2 regions of the Streptomyces sp. CAU 1734 genome follow, and region 2 is predicted to be linked to the other one. Evidence: riboswitches for the same ligand, from Rfam matches in the RefSeq annotation. Region 2 holds a riboswitch; the other holds the start of a gene.
The links. A riboswitch is a leader RNA that binds a small molecule or an ion and turns the genes downstream of it on or off. The one in region 2 is predicted to bind cyclic di-AMP.
Positions count from the first base shown of each region.

Region 1: another riboswitch for cyclic di-AMP. It lies ahead of AAFN69_RS03635 (M23 family metallopeptidase); the one in region 2 lies ahead of AAFN69_RS20705 (transglycosylase family protein).

Region 1 is NZ_JBDQQP010000001.1:857,856-863,190, reverse strand. It holds gene AAFN69_RS03640 (PrsW family intramembrane metalloprotease) at 1-317, shown strand, start outside; gene AAFN69_RS03635 (M23 family metallopeptidase) at 568-1,605, opposite strand; cyclic di-AMP (ydaO/yuaA leader) riboswitch at 1,617-1,773, opposite strand; gene AAFN69_RS03630 (PP2C family protein-serine/threonine phosphatase) at 2,061-3,140, opposite strand; tRNA gene AAFN69_RS03625 (tRNA-Met) at 3,375-3,448, opposite strand; gene AAFN69_RS03620 (TipAS antibiotic-recognition domain-containing protein) at 3,606-4,355, opposite strand; gene AAFN69_RS03615 (DUF6596 domain-containing protein) at 4,414-5,335, opposite strand, start outside.
Region 2 is NZ_JBDQQP010000010.1:184,335-189,669, forward strand. It holds gene AAFN69_RS20695 (cytochrome P450) at 1-1,366, shown strand, start outside; gene AAFN69_RS20700 (transglycosylase family protein) at 1,526-2,440, shown strand; cyclic di-AMP (ydaO/yuaA leader) riboswitch at 2,729-2,901, shown strand; gene AAFN69_RS20705 (transglycosylase family protein) at 2,905-3,618, shown strand; gene eno (phosphopyruvate hydratase) at 4,204-5,335, shown strand, end outside.

The sequences.
Region 1 (5,335 bases), on a different contig from region 2:
AGCCGCAGGCGCTGTCCTCGATGAGGGCGCGGAACACGGCCAAGGACTTCGCCCGGCGGATGCACGGCCCGGCGGCGGTCCATCCGGTCGCCGAGTACCAGCGGTTCGCCACCGCGCTGGCGTTTCTCCGTCACCGCGCGGCCAGGGAAGCGGCCGGTCCGGACTTCACGGCGCGGGAGCAGGAGCTGCTGCACCACATGTGGCAGCGGAAGGCGGTGGCCTCCCCGGCACTGACCTACGCGGCGCGCGTCACCGGCCGGGTGCGGGTGCCGCCGCCGCACCGGGATTACGAGATACCCAACCCCTACCGCGTCTGAGGGCGGCGGGCCCGGCAGGGCGGGAGCGGGGGAAGTGCCGGCGGTGCGGGCGCGAAAAGACCGGCAGCCCTGACGGCGGGGGGTGCTCGCCAGGACTGCCGGGGTGAAAGGGCCCGCACCGCCGTGACCACGGCGAGCGCGGGGCTGCCGCGGACACCCGCCGGCCGATCGCGATTCCGGCACCGGGCGGTGCCGTGAGGACCGGCCGGCCGGCCGGTCCCGCGGGGACGGGCGGTGGTGCGCGGGACGGTCAGGGGTTGAGGCCGTTGCTCCGCATCCAGGACAGCGGGTCGACGGCCGAGCCGCCACCGGTCTTGACCTCCAGGTGGAGGTGCGAGCCGGACGAATTGCCGGTCGAGCCGACGCGTCCGATGGTCTCGCCCGCGCCGACCTTCTGGCCCGCGCTCACCGACATCGAGGAGAGGTGTGCGTACATCACCTCGGTGCCGTTCGACAGCTTGAGCACGATGTTGTAGCCGTACGAGCTGTGCCAGCCGGCCGACTTGATGGTGCCGCTGGTGACGGCCTTCGCCGGGGTACCGGTCGGAGCCGCCATGTCCAGGCCGGTGTGGTAGCCGGAGGACCACATCGGGCCGCTCTGGCCGAAGGTGGCGGTGATCGTGTACGAGGAGGTGGGGAGGACGAAGCCCTTCGCGAGCTTGGCCTTCTCCTTCTCCTTGGCCTTGGCCTCCGCCTCGGCCTTCTTCTTGGCCTTCGCCTCGGCTTCGGCCTTCTTCTTGGCCTTCGCTTCCGCCTCCGCCTTGGCCTCGGCCTTCTTCGCGGCGGCGGCGGCCTTCGCGGCTGCGGCGTTCTCGGCGGCGGCCCTGGCGACCGCCTCCGCCTCGGCCTGCTGCTGCTCGGCCTGCTGGAGGATCCGGGAGCGGAGCGCCTCACCCGTGCCGGGCTGGGTGGCCGCGCCGATCTCCTCGGTGGCACCCATGGCGGTGAGAGCGGAGGTCTCGTCGGCCGAGCCGCCGTCGTCCATGAGGGAACCGACGTCGGGAAGGGAGTCGGCGATCGAGTCGGGGAGCGATATCGACACGGCGGGCTTGCTCTGCGCGGTGGCGATGCCGCCCGCGCCGACCGCCGCGATCACGCCGACGCCGAGCACCGTGGAGCTGCGGGCGAATCCGCCGCGCTGCTTGAGCACGCGGTGCCGGTGACGGCCGCGCACCGGACGGACGGTCTCCGCCGTGGGGTTCCACTCGCCGACGGACCGTTCGGCCCCGTCTTGGCTGAAGACACCGGATTTGAACGGCGCTTCCGGGGCAGGGGTGTTGGACGCCACTGAGGCGTGCTCCTTTCCTTCCTTCTCGCCTACCGGGTTAGCTGACGGGTTCGGAGCAGGAAGGTCTCCTACCGGCCTCACACACCGCGAACTGCGCGGCAAATGAAGCCCGATTCACCCCAATTGGTGGGTCCCCGGTTCCCTTGCGGGATTCGGCGCGTGCGCGCGGCGCCGCCCTGACGACGACTGTGACGACCGCGCTGCGTTATCGAACGTTAATAGAGACTCCAGTCGTATTCCAAGTTTTTCCGAGTGATCTTTAATCTCTTTGCCATGGACTTAACGGGACACAAGCGTCCGGAGTCGGGCGACTTGAACGGCCGCCCGTAAACCCATCAGATCTGACGGCATATCAATTGTTATCAGAGGGGTGCACTCCGGCTACGCAACGTATTCGCGGTGGTTCCGGCCGGCGCGGCGTCGCGGCGGGCCGGGGCTTCACGGCCGACCGGTCGTCACGGCGGGCCGGGGGGCGGCTCCGCATCCGCCCGCCCCTCGCCGGGACGGGCCACCGCGAGCAGTGCCATGTCGTCGGTGGTCCCGCCGCCCGAATGCCTGCGGACATCGTCGACCAGGGCGTCCAGCAACTCGCCCGGCCCCGGGAAGACACGGCCGGCGAGCCATTCGCCGGGCTCGTAGAACACCCCCCGGGCATCCCGCGCCTCGGAGAGCCCATCGGTGTAGATGAGCAGGGTGGCCCCGGGCGGCAGCGGATACTCCTGCGCCCGGTCGGGCCGGTTCCCCAGCTCCCCCATGGAGAGCGGGAGCGCGTACTCGGCCGGTTCCAGAGAGCCGAGTACGCCGTCCTCGTACAGCATCAGCGGTGCCGGATGGCCCCGGTTGACCATCCGGACGATCCCGGCACCGCGCGGGATCTCGGCGAGCACGGCGGTGGTGAACGCCTCGAAGGCGTCCAGGGTGTCCCGGCGGCGCGCCTCCCGGTTGAGCGCGCGTTCCAGCCGCTCGGTGACCCCCTCCAGCGATCTCTCCTGTTCGGCCGCCTCCCGGAAGGCGCCGATCGCGATGGCCACCGCCTCGACCGCGCCGAGTCCCTTGCCGCGCACATCCCCGACGACCAGCCGTACGCCATGGGGTGTGTCCTGTACGGCGAAGAGGTCCCCGCCGATGAAGGCGTCGGCGACGGCGGCCTCGTACCGTGCGGCGATCCGCAGGCCCCCGATCCGCTCGGCGGGGGTGGGCAGTACGGCGCGCTGGGCGGCCTCGGCGATGACCCGGGCGGAGGCGAGCCGTTCGCTGCTGCGCCGGATGACCCGGTTGATCAGCAGCGCGAGACCCGAGACGGTGATCACGGTCACCAGCTCGGTATAGGTCGTCGGCTCGGCGACCGAGTCCTTGAGCCCGTGCAGGCCGACCACGCCCAGGGTCGAGGCGATACCGGTGAAGAGGGTGGTGCGCCAGGAGAAGAAGGGGGCGGCGATCAGCGGGGCCGCCGTGAACATGGGCGCCGCGGTGAACATCGGCGGGGTCAGGGCGTCGAAACAGACAGCGCCGATGATCATCAGCGCGGGCAGCATACGGACGAATCGGCGGGCGCCGACTCCCCCCGGCTGCTCCTCGCTCCCCAAGGCTGCTCTCCTGACCGGTCCGCCCACGGCTGCGGACACGGTTCCCGCGCCCCCTCCAGGCTGGCGGGAACGGGGCGGAGTGGCGAGCCACCGCCGTCCAACCGGGCGAACGGAGGCGAACGGGCAGCGCAAAATGACCACGGCCCGGTACTCAGGTGATGAGTACCGGGCCGTGATCTTCAGTAGCGGGGACAGGATTTGAACCTGCGACCTCTGGGTTATGAGCCCAGCGAGCTACCGAGCTGCTCCACCCCGCGCCGTTGAACACAACCTTACGCCATCCGAAGCAAGATCCACGCCACTTTCCGCGGGGGCCGCGGAATCGCCGGAAATCCGGCCGCGCGGGGAACGGGCGAGCGGTGGGCGAGGGCGGACGCGGGCCCGTCACCGAGGGCGGCCCGCGTCCGCCGCGGCTCACTCGTCCGAGAGCTGCGTCTCCCCGTACACCCGCATCGCATCGCGGATGAACACCGCCGTCCCCTCGCCGTGCCGGTCGTAGACCTCGGTGAACCGCTCGTCGGCCACGTACATCTCGCCGATGCCGATGAACCGGCACCGGCCCGGCGCCTCCACCGCGGAGAGCCAGACGTACTGCCGCCGGGCGAGTTCCTGGGCCGGCGCGCCGTCCGGCGCCCCGCCCTCCCGCAGCAGCCGGGCGAAGTCCCGGGCGATGGCGGTCTGCTCCTCCAGATACTCCCGCCGCTCCCGCTCGCCGAGCGCACGCCACCACTGGTCACCGCGCCGATACGCGTCCCGCCCCCAGCGCTCGGTCACCTCCTGTTCGTACGGTGTGTGGTCGAAGCCGTCGAACACTTCCTCGGCCATGAGTTCTTCCCCTCGCTCGGTCTTCCGGAGAGTGGTCCGCACCGAGGCGATCTGCCGGCCCACTCTTTCGCGCTCCTGTTCGAGCAGCTTCAGATGGACGCGGAGCGCGGCAGCGGTGTCCCGCTGGCCGGCCAGCACCTCGGCGATGGCGGGCAGTCCGAGCCCGAGCTCGCGCAGCAGCAGAATCCGCTGGAGCCGTATCAGCTCACGGGGGCCGTAGTAGCGATAGCCGTTGGCCCCCACCCGGCTGGGCCGCAGCAGACCCAGCTCGCCGTAGTGACGCAGGGTGCGGCTCGTCGTACCGGCCCGGCGCGCGATTTCCTGGATCGACCACTCCATGTCCCGAACGGTAGATCTTGACGCTGCGTCAAGGTCAAGGACGGGCGCGCACCGGCCGTCAGGGCAGCAGACGGGCCGCCTTCCGGCGCAGATAGCGGGCCTCGGGGATGCTGAGCGTGCGCTCGGCCGCCAGCTGGTACGCGGATCGCGCGCCCGCCCGGTCGCCGGCCCGCTCCAGCAGATGGGCCCGGACCGCGTCCAGCCGGTGGTGCCCGGCCAGCCGCTCCGCGAGCCGGTCGGTCTCGGCGAGCGCCGCCTCGGGCCCGTGCACCATCGCCACGGCCACCGCCCGGCTCAGCTCCGCCATCGGGTCGTCCGGAGCCATCCGTACGAGCAGGTCGTAGAGGGCGAGGATCTGCGGCCAGTCGGTGGCGGCGGCGGTCGCGGCCTCGTCGTGGAGGGCCGCGACGGCGGCCTGGAGCTGGTACGGCCCGGCCGGCCCCTGGGACAGGGCCTCCTCCACCAGCGCGGAACCCTCGCGGATGGCCGCCCGGTCCCAGCGGGTGCGGTCCTGTTCGTCGAGCGGGATCAGCTCGCCGGCGGAGTCGGTGCGGGCGGCGCTGCGCGCGTCGGTGAGCAGCATCAGCGCGAGCAGCCCGGTGACCGCGCCCTCCCCGGGCAGCAGCCGGCGGACCCGCCGGGTGAGCCGGATCGCCTCACCGGCGAGGTCGGCCCGGTGCAGGGCCCGGCCCGAGGTCGCCGTGTGCCCCTCGTTGAAGATCAGGTACAGCACCTGGAGCACGGCCCGGAGCCGCTGGTCGCGGTCCTCGGGGCCGGGCCGGCGGAATGACTCGCCGCCGATCCTCCGCTTGGCCCGGCTGATCCGCTGCGCCATCGTCGCCTCCGGCACGAGATGGGCGCGGGCGATCTCGGCGGTGGTCAGACCGCCGACGGCGCGCAGGGTGAGCGCGACCCGGGCGGCCGGTCCGAGGGCGGGGTGGCAGCAGAGGAAGAGAAGGGTGAGGGTGTCGTCGTCGCTG
Region 2 (5,335 bases):
CGCGCCCGCGCCCGGATCCCGCCCCGGACAAGGATCCGGCCCCGACCCGGTCCACGACCCCGACCCGGTCCACGGCCCCGACCCCGGACACAACCCCGCCCCCGGACATAACCCCGCCCCCGCCCCCGAGCTCTTCACCTGGGAGTTCGCGACCGACCCGTACCCCGCGTACGCCCGGCTGCGCGAGCACGCCCCGGTCCACCGCACCCGGCTGCCCAGCGGCGTGGAGGCATGGCTGATCACCCGTTACGACGACGCCCGACAGGCCCTCGCCGACCAGCGGCTCAGCAAGAACCCGGCCAACCACGCCGAACCCGCCCATGCCAGGGGCAAGACCGGCATCCCCGGCGAGCGCAAGGCCGAGCTGATGACGCATCTGCTCAATATCGACCCGCCCGACCACACCCGGCTGCGGCGGCTGGTCTCCAAGGCGTTCACCCCGCGCCGGGTGGCCGAGTTCGCCCCCCGCGTACAGGAACTGACCGACCGCCTCATCGCGGGGTTCGCCGCGAAGGGGGAGGCGGATCTGATCCACGACTTCGCCTTCCCGCTGCCCATCTACGCCATCTGCGATCTGCTCGGTGTACCGCCCGAGGACCAGGACGACTTCCGCGACTGGGCCGGGATGATGATCCGGCACGGCGGCGGTCCGCGCGGCGGGGTCGCCCGCTCGGTGAAGAAGATGCGCGGCTATCTGCTGGAGCTGATCCACCGCAAGCGCGGCGACCTCGGCGACGATCTGATCTCCGGTCTCATCCGGGCGAGCGACCACGGTGAGCACCTCACCGAGAACGAGGCCGCCGCCATGGCCTTCATCCTGCTTTTCGCCGGTTTCGAGACGACCGTCAATCTCGTGGGAAACGGGACGTACTCCCTGCTCCGCAACCCCGCTCAGCGCACCCTTTTCCAGAGCGCGGTGGACGCCGGCGACAGTGCGGCGGTGGACACCGCGGTGGAGGAACTGCTCCGCCACGACGGTCCGGTGGAGATGGCCACCTGGCGGTTCGCCACCACCGGACTGACCATCGGCGGGCAGCGGATCGCGGCCGGCGATCCGGTTCTCGTCGTGCTCGCCGCCGCCGATCGCGACCCGGAACGCTTCCCCGAGCCGGATGTTCTCAATCTTTCCCGCCGCGACAATCAACACCTCGGATACGGGCACGGCATCCACTACTGCCTCGGTGCGCCGCTCGCCCGGCTGGAGGGCGGGACCGCCCTCGCCACTCTCTTCCGCGACTTGCCTGACCTGCGACTGGCCGCCGATCCGGCCGATTTGCGCTGGCGCGGTGGCCTGATTATGCGTGGACTGCGCACCCTTCCGGTGGAGTTCACTCCGGTGAAAACTGATGCGCCGTCACATCTGTGATCTGCGTGTGATCTCCGCTGCACCGACTTGTGACTCACGTTCGAGTGCGGCTACGTTCACCCGGACTCAAGCAGTCTGGTGAAAGGCAATCACATGCTCTCCGGGAATGGCCGTCATCGGCGACCGCGTCAGGCCCCCGCTCTCGTCGTCGCTGCGGGCGTGACGGGATCGGCCATCGCGATCCCCTTGCTGGGCGCGGGTTCCGCCTCCGCCGTCGAGTCCTCCACCTGGGACCGGATCGCCGAGTGCGAGAGCGGTGGCAGCTGGAGCGCCGACACCGGCAACGGCTACTACGGAGGGCTTCAGCTCTCCCAGGCCGCCTGGGAGGCGCACGGCGGTACGGAGTACGCCTCGCGCGCCGACCTCGCCAGCCGCTCGCAGCAGATCATCGTGGCGGAGAAGGTGCTCGCCGCCCAGGGCGTCAAGGCATGGGCCTCCTGTGCCGGCATAGCGGGTCTGACCGACGGCGCCCCGGCCGGAAACGGCACCGGTTCCACCGGCACGGATGCGGCGAAGCCGGACAAGGCCCCCGCGGCCGGCAAGCCGAAGTCCGCGCCGAAGCCGGCCGCCGAGCCGAAGTCCGCCGAAACCCCCGCCGGTAGATCCACCGCGGCCGAGCCGTCCGCCGGCACGCCGAAGGGCGCCGGCCCGGGGGCCGGGACCAGCGCGGGCAAGCACCGGGGCGAGCCCGCGACGGAGTCGCCGGCCTCCGGCCCGGAGAAGTCCGCGGCGCCCACCGGGACCGGTGAGCCGAAGAGCGACGGCACGGCGGGCCCGGGCCCGGCCCGGGGCTCCGAGCCCGGCCATGTCTCGCGCGGCGACTCGGGCGGCCGGTCCCCCGTGGCGGACACCGCCGCCGGGGAGAAGAAGGTGGAGGTCGTCAAGGGCGTCGACGGCGCCGACGCCGAGCCGGGCACCTACACCGTCCGCCCGGGGGACAGCCTCTGGGCCATCGCGCAGGAGCAGAAGCTCGACGAGGGGTGGACCGGCCTCTATGAGGCCAACCGCGAGGAGGTCGGCGCCGACCCCGACCTCATCCACCCTGGTCAGAGCCTGGCCCTCGACCCGAAGTAGGGCCCGGGGCAGGGCCGGAAACCGGTGTGGTTCGCGGGATTTTGTCCATATTTGCCGAAGTGAGACAAGGGTCTCTTTGCGGTAAGTGGCACGGCCCGCCCACCGGAATCGGAGATTCCGCCCCCGACCTGGGGAAACATGGATCGGGTCAGGGGCGGGATGGGCGTTTTCTCCCCGATGTTCCCTCTTTGAACATCGGGGAGCCCTGTGATTACGGTCTGACCGCTCGCCATCGCGGGCACCGCTGACCGTCACGCCGAATCCTGCCGTCGGTCGGGGGGAGTACTCGACGCGAGAGCGCCGAAGGCAGGAGCGGGGGACCCAAGGTAAGTGCCGGCCCCGCCGTTCAGGACGAATGGCGGATCACCGGCTTGGGGTGGAGCCGTGCGCAAGGACGCACGGCCGGGCACTCATTGGCCCGAACCCGACAGCTCACCTCGCAGGCGTCGGTGAGGAGATCCACCATGCTGTTTTCCAGCAAGGGCAAGCACCGCCGTCCGTCCAGGGCCGTCCGCCTCGTCGCCTTCGCCGGTGTCACCGGCGCTGCCGTCGCCGCCCCGCTGATCGGCGCCACCTCGGCCTCGGCCGCCACCGCCGCCGAGTGGGACAAGGTCGCGCAGTGCGAGTCCGGCGGCAACTGGTCCATCAACACCGGCAACGGCTACTACGGCGGCCTCCAGTTCTCGTCCTCCACCTGGGCCGCCTTCGGCGGCACCAAGTACGCGGCGCAGGCCAACCAGGCCAGCAAGTCCCAGCAGATCGAGATCGCCGAGAAGGTCCTCGCGGGCCAGGGCAAGGGCGCCTGGCCGTCCTGTGGCGTGGGCCTCTCGAACACCCCGTACGGCGGCGGCGCCGCCGAGCAGCCCAAGCAGGAGCAGCCGAAGCAGCAGCCGGCCCAGCCGAAGCAGGAGCAGCCGCAGGCCGCCCAGCCGAAGCAGGAGCGCCAGGCCCAGCCGCAGCAGCGCGCCGAGGCCCCGACCACCCGCTCCGAGCGTCCCGCGGCCAAGGGCTTCGAGAAGGGCGACGGCGAGTACGAGGTCAAGTCCGGCGACACCCTCAGCAGCATCGCCGCGGCCGAGAAGGTCGACGGCGGCTGGGCGAAGCTCTTCGAGCTCAACAAGGACATCGTGGACAACGCGGACGTCATCTACCCGGGCCAGCAGCTCGACCTGAGCTGACCCTCCCGGGGCGGCCCGCACCACCGCCCGGCTCCGGCCCGCACCGCGCCCCCACGGCTCCGGTGCCGGCCGAACCGGGCCCGCGGGCCGCACCGCGTCCGCGCACCGGCCGTCCCCCCACCGGCCCCGCGCACCGGCCGCCCCCACCGGCCACACCCGTACAACCGGCCCCGCCCGTCCCGTACCCGACGGGGACCGCACCCGGATCCGCTGTCCCGTACCCCCACCGGGACCGCGCCCCGGGACCGCACCCCGGGTCCGTACCCACCCCGGGCGTCCGTCCGGCCGTGCCGCGCCCCGAACGGCGCAGGGCGGCCCGGACGGACCCCGGCACCCGGCCCCCGCGCGCGGGGGCCGGACCCAGGGGCCACCCCGGCCCGGCGCACTCCCCCTGTCCGCGCCGGGCCCGGGGTTCTTTTCGTTACCCCCTGGTAGGTGCGGGGTTGTTTGTCCCGGACCGCGCGGATGGCACCGGCTTTTTCGTCCCAGGGGGCGGGCATCCGCGAGGAGACCCCCGGCCGCCGGATAGGCTCTTGCCGCAAGGCCAAGAGACCCTGCACCCCATGCGTCACATCCCAGAAGGAGATGCTCGTGCCGTCCATCGACGTCGTCGTAGCCCGGGAAATCCTGGACTCCCGAGGCAATCCCACGGTCGAGGTCGAGGTTGGCCTCGACGACGGAAGCACCGGCCGTGCCGCCGTTCCGTCCGGTGCCTCCACCGGAGCGTTCGAGGCCCTTGAGCTTCGTGACGGCGACCCCAACCGCTACCAGGGCAAGGGCGTCGAGAAGGCCGTTCTCGCCGTCATCGAGCAGATCGGCCCCGAGCTGGTCGGCTACGACGCCACCGAGCAGCGCCTGATCGACCAGGCGATGTTCGACCTGGACGCCACCCCGGACAAGTCCTCGCTCGGCGCCAACGCCATCCTCGGCGTCTCGCTCGCCGTGGCGCACGCCGCCTCCGAGGCGTCCGACCTGCCGCTCTTCCGCTACCTCGGCGGCCCGAACGCGCACCTGCTGCCCGTTCCGATGATGAACATCCTGAACGGCGGCTCGCACGCCGACTCCAATGTGGACATCCAGGAGTTCATGATCGCCCCGATCGGCGCGGAGTCCTTCTCCGAGGCCCTGCGCTGGGGCACCGAGGTCTACCACACCCTCAAGAAGGTGCTGAAGCAGAAGGGCCTCTCCACCGGCCTCGGCGACGAGGGCGGCTTCGCGCCGAACCTCGACTCCAACCGTGCCGCGCTGGACCTGATCCTCGAAGCGATCAAGGAAGCCGGTTACGCCCCCGGCAAGGACATCGCGCTCGCGCTCGACGTCGCCGCCTCCGAGTTCTACAAGGACGGCGTCTACGAGTTCGAGGGCAAGTCCCTCTCCGCCGCCGAGCTGACCGAGTACTACGAGGAGCTGGTCGCGGCCTACCCGCTGGTCTCCATCGAGGACCCGCTCTTCGAGGACGACTGGGCCGGCTGGAAGGTGCTCACCGACAAGCTGGGCACCAAGGTCCAGATCGTCGGCGACGACCTCTTCGTCACCAACCCGGAGCGGCTGGCCCGCGGCATCGACGAGGGCTCCGCCAACGCCCTGCTCGTCAAGGTCAACCAGATCGGTTCGCTGACCGAGACCCTGGACGCCGTCGAGCTGGCCCAGCGCAGCGGCTTCAAGTGCATGATGTCGCACCGCTCCGGTGAGACCGAGGACGTCACCATCGCCGACC